Regions from separate parts of the Teredinibacter purpureus genome, predicted to be linked through region 4. Evidence: predicted binding sites of a transcription regulator. Region 4 holds the regulator's gene; each other region holds the start of a gene.

Region 1 (3,919 bases), 1.2 Mb from region 4:
TTTTTCTATGCCAAATATTGTTTCGATAAACGCACAAAAGTCCAATCCCCAGCGTTTACGTATTCCGCTTAATGAATTGTGCGATATTTGATTGGCGATATCGCTTAGCGTATAAAAACCTGATTTATCTAAAGCGCTTATATGCTCCTGCATTTTTTTCGGTGTAATACCGTTGTGGGGGCACGATAATAATTGTTGAATCGGTATGTTTTTGAGTTGAGCGGTAAAAAAAACAATAGCCGTTTCACGATGCTCGTGCGTGATGTCACGGGGGATATTGTTGTCCTGAAAAGAGAGTAACCAAGCCGCATAATCGGTGTGCGCGAAACCAAGTTCGAATGAGTAAGGTAAGACGGAAAGTGTTTTTTTAAGTTGAAGCGTAAGGTTGTGAATACCTCTAAATAACGCTAAAGACTGTGAAATCTCAAGCGTAAAACCGTTATCGCGATGAAAACTATAGCGAGTATAACGTGGTTTTAAGTGCTGTTGAATATAAGGGGTGTAATGGTAAAGCTGTTCGGCGATTTGGCGAATAGCGGTATGTTCCACGTTATAGTCGCGTTCAAGAACTTGGCATTCACATAGCATCCGTGCCCTCGTTGCCGACATATCCAGTGTGATACCTTTTTTAAACGCTTCAGTATTTACACTGATGACGCGTTGTTTTTCAACAACAATGATGGCATTAGGATCGTTATAGTCAAAACCAAAAATATCTAATGGGAGTTGCGGTAAACGAATGGCTATCCAGCTTTTAGGTTCTATTATACTGTTCCCTTTTTTGGCGTTAATATTGTACTGCAAACGTGAAATCAGTATTTAATCAGAGGTTCCATAACGTTGTTTTAGCGCTACTTTCTTTTCTGTGGTGATAGGCCCGTTATTGATGTGACGGTTGTAACGGGCAAGTATATAGTCGTTCGTGGTGCTCGATGCTACGCTTGGGTAGGCTTGGTCAAGTTGATTGTGGGGCGGTAGTGCTCGCCAATGTTTAGGCAAAGGGAGTTCAATGGGGTGCGTTCGGGCTTGTTGCAGTTGGCCGCGCTGCTTGAATAACGTTACGGTTAAATGGTTACGAGTGAGCGCGGCAATTAACCGAATAGCGGCTGGGGAACTTTGTTGCTGCGCCTGAAACGAGCGAAATAAAACAGTTAGCCCGTATCGGTCAGCAGTGGCTAATTGGCATTTGCGTAATTCGGTATAGTTTAGTAATTCTTTTGGCTGCCATGCCATTAAAACACTACAGCAACTGGCGCGGGCTAATTCTACAAAAGCTGCAATAAAGTCCGTTTTGTTGTGCGTTTGCACAACTAGAAGCTGGGCTAAGGGTATTTTGGCGTCAATAAGAGCGGGAGCAAAAGGCCGCGCAGGAGGGTTAAGTAATACCGCATGGGTATTGGGTTGTTGTGTAAGTTGTGTCTTTAATGCTGGCGTAAATAACTGCCAGTCGCCGGTGCCTGCGGTAGGTTGAACAACCTCTATAAGACTACCAAGCGGCCAGCCATTATTCAGTAATTGCTGGTTGAGCTCTGGGTATCCGCTGTCGAGAGCTTCCTTGTGTCCCTGTTTTTGGACATGGCCTTTCCATATGTCGCTACGTTGCAGCAGGCTCTCTAATGAAGGCGCAGCGGTCTTTGTTGGTTTGTCGGTGTGCGTCATGTTGAGTATTAGCTAAAAAGGGTTGGGCGGCAAAAGCTCGCTTTTCACTTGCATGTATGTATATACAGTATAGCGACCTAATCATTCTGGCAAGTATGAATTTTGGCAACGTTGTGCCGGAATGCGATAATGGGTGTTTAGTGAAACAGTAGGTTAGGGGCAGTAGTAGGTTCTAACGCTTAAGGTGATTGATTATGGGTAAGCTGTACGGCGCCGTAGAGGCGGGTGGGACTAAGTTTATATGTGCGGTTGGGCGCGGGCCAAATGAGATTGAAACAGTACAAATTGCAACCATTACGCCAACTGAAACATTGGCCCAAGTGATTGAATTCTTTAAACCGTACGCGTCTACACTTACCGCGCTAGGCGTTGGTTCGTTTGGGCCTATAGACCTGAATCGCGAATCGCCAACCTATGGTTATATAACCTCCACGCCTAAGCCTGGCTGGGCGCAAACGGACATCTTAGGCGTACTTCGTGAACACTTTGACGTCCCTATTGGGTTTGATACAGATGTTAACGCGGCAGCTCTCGGTGAGGGTGTGTGGGGAGCCGCACAAGGCCTGGATGACTATATTTATATCACCATCGGAACCGGTATTGGCGGCGGGGTTGTGAGCGGTGGTCGTCTTGTTCACGGGTTACTGCACCCAGAATTGGGACACTGTTTTATCCCAAAACGAGCAGGTGATGATTATAAGGGGCGTTGTCCTTTTCATGGCGATTTGTGTTTTGAGGGATTGGCTGCGGGGCCGGCAATAGAAGAGCGCTGGCAAACGCCAGGTGTGGCTTTGCCTGTTGATCACCCAGCATGGGAGTTAGAGGCGGACTATATTGCAAAAGCACTCGTGACGTTTATCGCTACGTTATCACCTCAAAAGATTATTTTGGGTGGTGGTGTTATGGCGCAGTCGCAGGTCATTACTCAAGTGCGTGAAAAGGTTCCGGCATATTTAAATGGCTATATTCAGCACCCTGCTATAACCGATAATATTGAACAGACAATTGTCCTGCCGGGGCTTGGCAGTCAGGCGGGAATACTGGGTGCAATGGTGTTGGCACAGCAAGTGGAGTGTTAAAAGTGGCAAAAATTCAGGTTGATCATTTTTCAGATGTCTTGTGTATTTGGGCGTATGTTTCACATATTCGGATTGCTGAGCTTCAGTCAGAATTTGGCGATGATATTGCTATTGAGGTTCATTTCTTTCCCGTTTTTGGTGATGTGCCAGGAAAAATAAAAAAGGCATGGGGCGATCGAGGTGGAATAGCGGCCTATAGTCAGCATGTACAAGACGTAGCCGAACCGTTTGAGCACATTACGCTTCACGAGGATGTCTGGCTCAAAAATACGCCGCAATCTTCTTTACCCGTTCATTTATTCTTGGCAGCGGCTAGATTAGCGGAGCAACAAGAACGCACTGAAGTGGGCGTTTTTTCGCGATACATGACGTTGGTACGAGAGGCGTTTTTTGTACATGCTCGCGACGTTGCTCAGTATAAAACGTTATTGTTACTTGCCGATGAAGCAGGACTTCCCGTCGATATTGTGCGTCAAAGCGTTGAGAGCGGAGAGGCGCACGCCATTATTTGCCGTGACATGTATAAAGCCGTTGAGTTAGGCATAAAATCGAGCCCAACGTTGCTGTTTAATGAAGGACGACAGCAGTTAGCGGGTAACGTTGGGTATCGTATTATCGAAGCAAATGTTAGAGAGCTTTTGGATAATCCTGCGGGCCAGCAATCATGGTGTTGACGCGAGCGAGTGCAGGTATAGCACTCGCTTAATATTATCCTCTTCCCCCAACCCAAAGTTCTATTTAATTCATTAAAAACATGCGCTAAAGGCATGTTTTTTTGTTCTACGCCTGTCATTTTTCTGTCACGCAATACTCATAAATATGTCATGAGCTTGCGCTAAAGTGATCGAAATGGAGGGTGTAACATGCGTCTATTTCATACTATACATCAAATCGATTTAATGACTTTTGATTGGTGCTTACGCCGTAAGCACCGAGAGTTGGCTGTGGTGTTAAGCCGATACGTATCGCGGGTTGCCGACGGCCCTCTCTACGCTGTTATCGTATTTGTTTTCATGCTGCTAGAACAATGGCACATGGTTAAACTGATGGTTGTAGCGTTTCTTATTGAGCGAGCACTGTATTGTATTTTTAAATCCTCTTTTCGTCGCAATAGGCCTGCAGTTGCTATCCCAGGCTATAAAAGCGAGGTTGTTCCTTCCGATCAATTTAGTTTCCCCTCA
Region 2 (3,919 bases), 2.0 Mb from region 4:
TAGTATGCGAGTATTCAGTACAATTAAACCGCTGATGATATCGGGCGCCCAGCTAGCGCTCGTAAAGGCTAAAAAAGCAGCGACAATACCAAAAATACCTGTTGTTTCAAGCATGCTATCGGCGCCCCAAATTTTTATGAGGGCATAAATGGTAAAGATGATAATAAAACTTAAACAGAGTAAATCGACGAGGCGAGTACTATAAGTATCGATATACACTTTTTTGTCATCGATAACTTTTTCGTTGCCAAAGCGTTTTCGCGATAAGAAGCAAAGTAAATTGTAGCCATAGAGCGCGGTGTAGACCGCCGCTAAGCTGAGGCCTAATTTGATAAATGCATTTTCGTAATCACTGCTAACTTTGAGCAACGTTAGGTCTAATACGTGTAATACAAGAATGACAATGTTAACTGCGCGAAAAATACGTACCGGCGATGTGCGAGTTTCGTCAATTTCGATCAGAGCTAGTAGTGGCCTTGCAGCGAATAATAGACTGATATTGAGTAGGAATATCAGCCCGTGTACGATTCGTTCAGTCTGCGTGAAGTCAGGCGTTAGCCAGAGGATAGTATCCAAGGGGAAGAGTCTCCGTTTGCTGCCAGAAGCAACGGATAATACCGCCAACGCAGGCAAACATAAACGTTGACGGTCTTTAATTGGCAATAGTCAGAAGGGCTTCTAAGCGCGCACGGCACCTTTGGTGCCAATGATGCCTGTTTAGCGGGTAAGAGAGGTAACGTTTGAGTCTTCAACGCTTTCCGTTGAAGCGCTATCATCACTTGCCATGGGCGCGGCTTCTAGCAATACACTGGGCTTGCCCTTACATGCTTTAACTAGGTCGTCGCTACGTTTGGCGAGTAAAAGGCCAATGGCTTCTACGTCTTCATCGCTAACTGTGGGTATATTCGCTTCAATTAGGCGCGTAATACTTTCGGCCAATTCGAGCATTTTATCGTGTGCGTCTGCTGCTTTTTTGTCATCAAACATACTGCCATCCCGGTCACATTTCCAAACTGCAATAACTGCCATTGTTGCGATCCTCAATACATGGTGAATTTAGGTGTACTGTATAAGGGTACAGTACACCTAAATTGTCTGTAAAGCGAATATTATGCGTTGGGGTTGCAGTACATTTCTGGGTAAACTTATTGGTGAGCTTTTAACCTATTAATGGACCTTTCCCTAATGGACGGCCGAGCTGCCTTTAGGGGAATGTATTTTCTGAAACTTTCTTGTAATGATGACCGTAAGTAGTACGGTGAGGCGCTGAATGATATCTGTGCGAAACGCGTCGGGATTGGGCTCGACCGAGCATTTAACCGTCGATACACGTGAACTCACAATATCTTGAATGATCTGAAAGCGATTATTGTCTGCAGGGTCTAGCGTAGGAATGGTTTGAATCAATTGCTTCATCACCGTACTGTAATCGGTACTTCCGTAGCTATTGAGGATTTTTTGAGCGTGACGCTCTAGTTCCTTGATTTTCATTTCTTTTAGGCGAGGCACTAATTCAGCCTCACCGGTTCGGAGAAATTCTTGCGTTTTCATTGTCGCTGCTCCTCTGGCGTGGCGGGTATGGTAATCGGTATTATTTGAATTGTCAGTCTTGTAGTGAGCCCTATGAAATTAGAACGTCCGAGTTGTGAACTCTGTTTGCGACCTACGCGCACATGCCTGTGTGATCTTGTGCAAAAAGTAAACTCCAACATCGAAGTGATTATTTGGCAGCATCCGAGCGAAGCGGGGCACCCTAAAGGTACTGCTCAACTTTTGTACCTGTGTTTGCCGAATAGTCGTTTATATGTGGGTGAACATTATACGGCTTCGGCGCTTGGAGTAAGGTCGTCAGAATGCGCGTTGCTTTATCCCGAAGAAGAAATACAAAGCGGTTTAAAGGGCTGCGTTGAGCGGAAGTCAACGCCAACGCATCAATTACTGGTGTTAGATGGAACATGGCGTAAAAGCCGTAAACTACTGTATCTAAATACCTGGTTAGCCGATTTGCCCCGAGTGAACTTGCCGTCGGAACAGAGTGAGTACCGTATTCGGAAAGCGGAACAACCTAATCAATTATCCACCTTTGAAGCGGTACAATTGGGTTTGAAAGTGTTAGACCCACACGCAAGAGTGGGGTGTTTAACCACTGTCTTTTCTGCATTTGTAGAGCGCTATGAAAAATTTATACCCACTCGTTAACGTATAGGGTTAATACATGCCTTATGATGAATAAGTGGTGTAGATACGTGTAACCTTAACGTAGCCGAAGTGCTGCTTTGGTGGCACATTCGGTCACTATAACGGGATATAAAAGCGGTTTTAGATATTCGAATAACGTTGAATGTCGTGAACAGATGACATTGTCGAGTGAATGGACAACTACCGGTAGGGTAAGCATTGTTGTTGAATGTCGTCAGCAGGTTGTAACTCTCAATAGAGGATGATGTGTATTATGAAGATTAGAACGTTAATAGGCAGTTTATTGCTGCCAGCGCTATTGGCTTGCACTACCGCGGGCGATGCCGTAACACTGCCCAAAATGGCTGATTTACTGGCACAAGAGACCGGGCAGAACGGCCGTGCGTGTGTTCGAGTGTCCGATATTGATGGGTATGGTTTTCAGCACGACATCGTAACGGTGGATGCTGGGCGCGATTACTACTTGATGACCACTTTAACGCGTTGTCATGCGATGGCAATGGCTGTAGCGGTGGTCTTTAAGGGGCCGCAGAATGAAGTGTGTGGCGGCGGTACAAGTAGTATTACCAGTACGGATGGCCGTTGTACCATTAGTAAAATATTTGAGTTCGATGATAAGGACGCGGCCTTTAGCGCATTGAAAAAAGCTCAATCACTGATTGATGAAGCAAAAAATGCGGCCCAGATGACGATGGAACTAGTGGAATAGCTTACTCCGTTACTCGAACGAGCCTTTTGAACTAACCGTAATTTTTACGTGTTTAGACTAAGGCTAGGTTTTATCATTGACAGGGTTAACTATTTCTTTCGGTATTAGCCCGTTCGTTATGTAGTTGCGTTTGGCGCTCGCCTTTCGCTTCAATAGTGCTCTGCGTCTATCGGGTACGATTGGCCAGCGTCTACTTCAGTTTTGACTTCTCCAGTATTTAACGCGCTTAGCGTTTTCTCTCGGGCTAAGAGCGTTAGCCCATCGTTTTTTTCGCTGTGATTTCATTTAGGGGCTTCAATCTACCGCCCGCGCGCAATGGCGCTGCGTGTGTTTACGGAAAAACTAGGGGGCTATGACACGGGAACGGTCTTAGGCAGCAAAGAATTACCGTCTTTTAGAGGCAAACGTGTGACTTAACGTTAGAAAGATGGCCGAAATGTAACGGTTATGCATTTTAGCTTAGCTATTTAATTGCGATTATAACGCTTCTTTAGCAATGAATTTGACGTCAATCTAACGCGGTTTTGCTAGACTGGTGGGAGCAATATTCAGTTAAACGGCTTTAATTATCTTATTATCTTAAGTTAACCAGTAACAGGATTCGTGATGAAACGTTTTGTAAAAACTTTGATATTGGTCGCGGTAACGAGTGTATCGAATATAGGATATGCGGCCCCATTGGCATTGAATGAACAGGAATACTTCGAGAAACGAGGGCTAAACGTTTTTGTTTTTAATAATTGGTATAACGGTTTGTTTAGCGATTCAAAAATGAGTGGCTTGGAAATTGTTCATCATGGCGTGCGTACCTCCACCAATGGTGACGTTCGATTAAATTCCACACCAGAGCAGTGGGATAAAATTCCAGCGTTCATTGAACGTAAAGTTGATCTAAAAAATCAAACGGTAGAAGCTTTTTTGCATTACCCCGAATTTGATTTTAAATATTCCGTTCGAGCAGCCGCCGTTAACGGTGGTTTAAAAATTAGTGTTTCTCTGCCCAAAGCCTTA
Region 3 (3,919 bases), 1.6 Mb from region 4:
AAATTCCGTGGATCGTCATCTAAGTGCAGAAGATGTTTATAAGCTGCTTTTAGAGGCGGGGGAAGATGTAGGCTTAGCAACAGTTTACCGTGTATTGACCCAGTTTGAGAGCGCCGGTTTGGTCGAGCGCCATAATTTTGATGGTGGCCATTCTGTATTTGAGTTAGATAGAGGTGATCATCATGATCATATGGTGTGTATCGAAACCGGTAAGGTCATAGAATTTCATAACGAAAAAATTGAGCAATTACAAAATGAAATTGCAGCAGCCCACGGCTACGAGATTACTGGCCATAGCTTGGTGTTGTATGTGAAGCCCTTAAAAAGCTAGGTGATGTTTAGCGGTTAAGGCAGGTTACAGTGTGATGTAACCTGCAGCTGTGCGTTATTTGAGCGCTTGTTAAAATCTTACTTTTCTTTCTTCTTTATATTATGTGTAGTTTCAGCTCTCAGCCTGTTGCTGTCAGCATTTCTTTCGCGTGGGCCAAGGAGTTTTTCGAGTCTACGTCTCCGCCCATCATTCGGGCTATTTCGGTGATTCGCTCTTGTTTGGAAAGCATTTTCATTGAGGAGATTGCGCCCAATTTTTTGTCCGTTTGTTTGCTCACAACCAAATGTTGGTGGCCTTTGCTGGCGACTTGAGCAAGGTGGGTAACGCAGAGTACCTGTGCGTTTTTGCCGAGCTCACGCAGTAGTTGGCCAACTTCATTGCCCGTTGTGCCACCTATGCCCACGTCCACTTCGTCAAAGACTAGGGAGGGGATGGTGGATGTTTGAGCTGTTACCACTTGAATGGCAAGGCTTACCCGAGACAGCTCTCCTCCCGATGCGACTTTGGATAAAGGCTTGGCAGGTTGGCCAGGGTTAGTGCTAATCAATAGTTCTACAGCTTCGCTGCCTCCAGCTGTAGGGGAGGTTGTTTGATGCAACGCGATGCTGAGTTTCGCGTGGTTCATAGCCAGCTGGGCGAGTTTGTCGTTTACTGCTTTGGCGAGTCGAGCACTCGCGAATTGACGTTGATCGCTGAGTTCAGTTGCGAGTTGTTGGTAAATTGTTAGGGCTTCTGCTCGTTGCGCTTCTAGAGATTCGATTTGATCGTCACCGCTTTGTAGCCCGCTAAGTTCGGCCGCTAATTCACGGTGCAATTGTTCTAGTTTTTCGGCCGGAATGCGGTGTTTGCGTGCGATTTCATAAATTGCGGTTAGCCGCAGCTCAACGTCTCCCAGCCGAGATTCATCTTGTTCGTGGCCGTCTAGAAAATGATCCAGTTCCGATTGCGCTTCTTGCAAATGAATAAGGGCGTTGTTTAGGAGTGATTCGGCTTCATGTAGTTTCTGAGGTTTATCTTGGAGGGTACTGAGTAAATGTAGCGCATTATTAAGGCGGTCTTGGATACCTTCGTCATCGCCGCATAGGCTGACAACATGTTGGCAATTGCCGTTAATGGTTTCGGCGTTTGCGAGGGTTCGCTGTTCTTGTTCTAGCTGGGCAAGCTCGTTTTCTTGTAAGGCAAGCTGGTTTAGTTCTTCTACTTGGTAATGTAGGAGTTGAAAGCGTGCATTCAAATCCTCGTTTTGTGTTTTGAGACTCTCGAGTTGGTAATTCACGCAGTGCCACGAATGAAACGTTTCTTTAACTTGCTTGGCTAGAGGCTTTAAGCCGCCAAAAGCGTCGAGTAAACGCTGGTGTGAGCGGCAATTGAGCAGTGATTGATGCTCATGCTGGCTATGAATATCGATAAGCATTTCGCCCAGCGTGCGCAGCTGGTTGAGAGTGACGGTTTGCCCATTAATAAACGCTCTGGAGCGGCCCTCGGCCGTAATAACGCGGCGTAGAATACAGTCGTCACCGTCGGTGAGCTCATGTTCTTCTAGCCATTTTTGTGCGAATTTAAGGTTGGATATATCAAAGCTGGCGTGAATGTCCGCCTTGCTGCAACCAGGACGGACCTTGTCTGCATCGGTACGATCGCCAAGCGCAAGGCCTAGGGCGTCGAGCGTAATTGATTTTCCCGCGCCGGTTTCACCGGTGATGGTGGTTAGCCCGCGGCTTAACTCAAGGTCTAGGTGGTCTACCAGGGTGAAGTCTGTGATATGCAAATGCGTTAACACGGCGGGCTCCTTGGTGTTGTTAGGGCGGGTTCGCGGAAAACCTAAAAGGTGTTTTTATGTACAGTGTTTTGACATGTGTATTTATACAGTATTTCTGGGTTATGTGGCAACACTTTTAATCTTGGCCTGAGCGGTTCAAATTTTGGGCTTGAATGTGCTTTGAGTGGCCCCATATTGCTCACAGCTGAATTGCGAATTGCGAATAGCGTTATGAGTTGAACGATGAGTTGGAGATACATGTGAGTAATCAGGATCAACCCGAAAACAACACGACTGAAGAGCTGGTTGACGATCAGGTCAGTCAAGAACCCACGGCCGATGCTGCAGAAGCTGTTGATAACAGCGAAGCACCAACAAGCGATGAATTAGCTGCTCGAATAGAACAGCTGGAAGCTGAGTTAGCCGAAGCGAAAGAGCAAGCGCTTCGCGCGGCAGCGGATGCACAGAATGTGCGTCGTAGAGCCGAGCTTGATGTAGAGAAGGCGCATAAGTACGCACTGGAAAAGTTTGTAAGCGATATGTTGCCGGTTGCCGACAATATGATGCGCTCTATCGAAGCCGCTGCGGCCGAAGGCGCCGATATGGCCTCGGTTACAGAGGGCGTAGAGCTGACAGTGAAATCGTTAATGGATGCGCTTAAGCGACATAACGTGGAGCAAGTGCACCCAGAGGGTGAGCCTTTCAATCCCGAGTTTCATCAGGCAATGACCGCCGTACCGTCTCCGGATGTTGAGCCTAATACGGTTGTCAACGTCTACCAGAGCGGTTACACCTTAAATGGGCGTTTAGTGCGTCCTGCGATGGTTGTGGTCTCTAAGGCTGAATAAAAAATACACATAATATTGGGCCTGTCCCTTGAATATCGGTGGATAGAACCAATATTGGACATCAAGCAATGCACTGGCGTATTGCCGGTTAAGCGCAAAATTTTTGCAGGTCGAGTTTATTCGTCCTGCCAGTATTAAAGATTGGAGATGATCAATGGGCAAAATTATTGGTATTGACTTAGGGACTACTAACTCCTGTGTGTCGGTTTTGGAGAATGGTAAACCTAAAGTAATCGAAAACGGCGAAGGCGATCGTACAACGCCGTCTATTGTTGCTTTCACAGACGACAATGAAATTTTGGTAGGCCAGAGCGCTAAGCGTCAGGCCGTTACTAATCCACAAAACACATTGTTTGCGGTTAAGCGCTTGATCGGTCGTAAGTTTAAAGATGATGTTGTACAAAAAGACATCAAAATGGTGCCTTATAAGATTGTTGGCGCCGATAACGGCGATGCTTGGGTGGAAGTGAAGGGCGATAAAAAAGCACCGCCTCAAATTTCAGCTGAAGTCTTGAAGAAGATGAAAAAGACCGCCGAAGATTATTTGGGCGAGAGTGTTACGGAAGCGGTTATTACTGTTCCAGCGTATTTTAACGATTCGCAGCGCCAAGCAACGAAAGATGCAGGTAAAATTGCTGGTCTAGAAGTTAAGCGTATTATTAACGAGCCAACGGCGGCAGCACTTGCGTACGGCATGGACAAAGCCAAAGGCGACCATACGGTTGCGGTCTTCGATTTAGGTGGTGGTACTTTCGATATTTCTATTATTGAAATTGCCGACGTTGATGGCGAACACCAGTTTGAAGTGTTGTCTACCAATGGTGATACCTTCTTGGGCGGCGAAGATTTCGATTTGCGCTTAATTGAGTATTTGGCTGAAGAGTTTAAGGCCGCTAACGGTATCGATTTGCACAGTGATCCTTTAGCTTTACAGCGTTTAAAAGAAGCGGCAGAAAAAGCAAAAATCGAACTCAGCTCTAG
Region 4 (3,919 bases):
CACTCGAAACGATAGAACCAGAGCCTTTTCTCGGCTTCGACGACAGCCTATAAACATTGAAATAGGCCACAATTAGCACATCACGTTTTAGATTATTCTTTCAGGCAGGCATCCGCTCTACTGTTTAACTGTTTCTTTTGTCTTATTCCCGCGAAAGGGTCATTATCCCGTAGCGGATTTTCCGAAAAATTTTCGCATGCGGCACCCAAAACGGCTTCTTCCTCTGCATCACGTAACCGCTTGCCGGACTTATTTTTACGTAATATTGCGGGCGGGAAGTTTATAACGTAATAAACAAACGTGCCAATGGCCATAGCAGCCCACTTTACGATGTAAGCAAACCCTAAAGCATTTTCCGTTTGGCTCGCCAGCGAATACTCCACATAATCATCATGAATAAGAGCAATAACAAAATACATAAGAAAAAGGAGTACCGTCGACACTATAAGTGTCTTATAACGCCGCCACACCACGCTAAAGACAATAGATTTTGTTAAAAACTTAAACATAGGGTCACCTTAAGACCAAAACGACAAACCCAAAGCGGCAAGTAACATAAGAATACCCTTATCCTTAAATTCCGCACGTAGCTTATCTTCCTCTTCTTTAACAATAACTTCGAGCACCTCTTCAGCGTAGTCTTCTGGCTGTTTGCCATGCAAGTAAATACGTGTTCGTGCCCGCTCGATCGCTTTTTCTCTAATACGGCTATCCACACGCTCCTTCATTCGACAGTACTGACGCCGCATCCCAGCTCCTTTAAATAGAGTATCAAGCATTCACATTCTCCCGTTCTTTACCCCGCCGACCACTTAAACCTAGACCAACAGTTCCAGCTGCAAGTTTAACAGAGCAATACAGAACAACGAACGGTAACTTACGAAAGCAAGGCACTCTATCTCTTTTAGGCCTTACCACGAAAAGCTTGCGCACACACAAACACTGTATATAATACCAAGTACTGTATATTAAAACAGACTGAAATCACTCAGCTTAACCACCAAGCTGCGCCCATTAGACTGGAGACAACGGATGATCAAACTCACGGCAAGGCAACAGCAAATTTTAGATCTAATTAAGGATCACATTCAAGATACAGGCTACCCACCTACACGAGCTGAAATAGCAGAAATACTAGGGTTCAAATCGGCGAACGCCGCGGAAGAACACCTAAAGGCACTAGCCCGAAAAGGCGCCATTGAAATGATCGCCGGCGCATCACGTGGAATCCGCCTTCCCGAAACGCAAACCGGTATCCCCCTCGTTGGCCGCGTAGCCGCTGGCAGCCCCATCTTGGCAGAAGAGCATATAGAAGATTATTGCGATGTCCCCCAAAGCTTTTTTAGTCCTCAAGCTGATTTCCTGCTAACCGTTCACGGAATGAGCATGAAAGACATCGGCATTTTTGATGGAGACTTATTAGCCGTCCACAAAACGGACCAAGTTCGAAATGGTGATATTGTCGTTGCTCGGATAGAAGATGAAGTAACGGTCAAACGATTTAAGCGTGAAAGAAATCGAGCAATTATCGAATTATGGCCAGAAAACCCGGACTTCGACGTTATTGAAGTCGACCTGAGAGATGAAAACTTTGCAATCGAGGGTTTAAGTGTAGGCGTTATTCGTCGCAGCTAATCCCTGTAAACCAGAGGACATTACCATGGCAAATTCAGCACAAAAAATAGCTTATAATCGAAGCTGTGCCAACTCATCGCCCGTCCACTCAAACTCGGCCAGTTTGACCGAGATTGTATTATCCGGATCAAACGGCATCCCTGACTACAACCTAGTGCTACCGATGCTTGCGCACCTAAGCCAGCAAAGCCAATCCAAATGGTTTACGTGGATAGCCCCGACGGGCATTAGCAAAGCACAACTTCAATCGTTCGGCTTTAATTTAAACAATGTGCGCATCATTCACCCTAAAAATGTTAGCGATATTTCTCGAGTATTCTGGGAAGCCCTGACCAACAATACAAGCAGCACTGTTATAGCAGAGGCTGGAAGCCTTACGGAGTCAGATTTTTATACGCTGGATACCGCCTGTAAAAATACTGGCTGCAAAGGGCTACTACTACGATTTCGTTAACGCCCGCGCAGATTTACAAGCTTGTTAGACTTAAACTCGAAGGGGTACAGGACAAAGATTTATAAGTAACATTGCGAGTATTGCCGCACACGCCTTATGGATATGAAGGTTACCCATAGATCATTAGGGCAACCTATTCTGCTGAGTTAAAAATACGTTTAGGTGGTTTACAGCCGAACTGAACACCTTAATGAAGCGTAAACTCTTCAACCTTTCCCTCTTCTCGGCTCTCTTGCTCTTGAGGGTTTGAACTGTCTTGAATATCACTTGCGGCTTCAAGGCCGGCTTCGATCATTGCTTTAGCAATATCAAACTTTGCTTCATTTAAAAAATAAAGTGATTCTTCCGAAAACTTTATTCGTACGAGAGGCTCACTTCCCTCTTCATCTTTTTGTAACGCAATTTCGCCATCCGCTAATTCAACTATCTCGTATAACATTGATATCTCTTTATCGGTACTGCTTTGAGTCATCAGGGCTACCCCCTACCTATTGACAACCTAATATGTGACTCAAAATTGTATCATTTTTTATGCCCGTATTTTCACTCACTCGGTTAAAAATCTACAATCACGCTAAAACGCCTGTCAAGACTCTATAGACAAACCGCGTTGATTATCGATGAAAGCTCTAAAAGCCTGAATAACCCGCTCAACATCCGCAACCGATAGTTCATCCCATTGTTGTGGAGCGGAGCCACTGGAAGCGATTACATTAACAGCGGACGCAGCAAAAGAACGGGTTACCGGTAGCGAGGAGCCTGCCGTATAGAGGTGGTTAATACTAAAATAAAGCTGCGATAACCACTGAGCAGTATCCGTAGCTAAAACCTGAAGTTCTTTTAGCCTAAAATCGTACGCACCCACATCGAGCCGTAGAAGCTCCTCAGCACCCTCTACGACAACACGCCCATTGGTAATTTCTGAGATATAAGCCTTTAACGCAAGATGCAATTGCAATAATGCCGCCTGCAAAAATGCTTGCTTCGCAAAACCGCTCTGACCCACCAACGCATTCAACTGCGTCCGGGCATAGAGCAGCTGCAAATCGACTTTCTTTTGAAATACTTCTGCAGCAGCCATCTTATGCTTAGCTTGTTGTTTTCTTTTTAGCAGGCGTTTTTTTAACCGCGACTTTCTTCTTCGCCGGAGCCTTCTTCGCCGGCGCTTTTTTAGCTGCGGCCCGCTTAGGAGCTGGTTTATCCGTTACAACCCATTTACTCCCCTCGTAAAAGGCCTTCCAGCCCGTTGCCTTACCATCGACTTCTGACTGAACATACTGTTCTTTGGTTTTGCGGCTATACCGAACAAGCGTATCAATACCGTCACTATCCTGTGCTGGAGCACTTAACAAAAAGTTATACTTGGGGTCGAGTACGGCTTTGTGCGGTAAAATTTCTTTAACTAGCGGGGCCCGTGTCTCGCGATTTTTAGGGAACTGGCTCGCAGCTAAAAACAAGCCGCTGGCACCATCACGCAGTACGTAATGGTCATCCACTTTATCGCAAATAAGCTCCGGCATATCGATAGGGTCCATTTTAGGCGGTGCAGCTTCGCCGCTGCGCAACAACTTACGGGTATTTTTACACTCGTCAGCGGTACACCCAAAATACTTACCAAACCGGCCAGATTTTAACTGCATATCTTGGCCGCACTTGTCGCACTCAATCAAAGGGCCATCATAGCCTTTAATTTTGAATACACCCTGTTCCACCTCGTACCCATCACAATCTGGATTTCGGCCACAAATATGTAACTTGCGCGTCTCATCCAGCAGGTAGCTATCCATTGCCGTGTTACACAATGAACAACGTCGTTTTTGACGCAACTGC

Evidence for each region. Region 4 encodes LexA, which represses DNA repair genes until DNA is damaged. Its sites were predicted from a motif close to ACTGTNTNTANANACAGT; they were not measured.
Region 1: imuA (translesion DNA synthesis-associated protein ImuA) is a predicted target of LexA. The motif match lies at 1,711-1,728, and genes of this name have one in related genera.
Region 2: H5647_RS07265 (YebG family protein) is a predicted target of LexA. The motif match lies at 1,065-1,082, and genes of this name have one in related genera.
Region 3: recN (DNA repair protein RecN) is a predicted target of LexA. The motif match lies at 2,184-2,201, and genes of this name have one in related genera.

What each region holds. Positions count from the first base shown of each region.
Region 1 is NZ_CP060092.1:2,444,928-2,448,846, forward strand. It holds gene H5647_RS10520 (Y-family DNA polymerase) at 1-804, opposite strand, end outside; gene imuA (translesion DNA synthesis-associated protein ImuA) at 820-1,659, opposite strand; gene H5647_RS10530 (ROK family protein) at 1,854-2,738, shown strand; gene H5647_RS10535 (DsbA family oxidoreductase) at 2,741-3,412, shown strand; gene H5647_RS10540 (phosphatase PAP2 family protein) at 3,602-3,919, shown strand, end outside.
Region 2 is NZ_CP060092.1:1,632,041-1,635,959, forward strand. It holds gene H5647_RS07260 (mechanosensitive ion channel family protein) at 1-576, opposite strand, end outside; gene H5647_RS07265 (YebG family protein) at 718-1,029, opposite strand; gene H5647_RS07270 (hypothetical protein) at 1,183-1,551, opposite strand; gene H5647_RS07275 (tRNA-uridine aminocarboxypropyltransferase) at 1,624-2,199, shown strand; gene H5647_RS07280 (DUF6491 family protein) at 2,453-2,908, shown strand; gene H5647_RS07285 (glycoside hydrolase family 9 protein) at 3,515-3,919, shown strand, end outside.
Region 3 is NZ_CP060092.1:1,966,449-1,970,367, forward strand. It holds gene fur (ferric iron uptake transcriptional regulator) at 1-331, shown strand, start outside; gene recN (DNA repair protein RecN) at 450-2,111, opposite strand; gene grpE (nucleotide exchange factor GrpE) at 2,351-2,938, shown strand; gene dnaK (molecular chaperone DnaK) at 3,093-3,919, shown strand, end outside.
Region 4 is NZ_CP060092.1:3,607,097-3,611,015, forward strand. It holds gene H5647_RS15840 (DUF6763 family protein) at 1-53, shown strand, start outside; gene H5647_RS15845 (hypothetical protein) at 93-509, opposite strand; gene H5647_RS15850 (hypothetical protein) at 519-779, opposite strand; gene lexA (transcriptional repressor LexA) at 1,033-1,635, shown strand; gene H5647_RS15860 (cell division inhibitor SulA) at 1,661-2,089, shown strand; gene H5647_RS15865 (hypothetical protein) at 2,277-2,534, opposite strand; gene H5647_RS15870 (DUF6586 family protein) at 2,676-3,170, opposite strand; gene topA (type I DNA topoisomerase) at 3,178-3,919, opposite strand, start outside.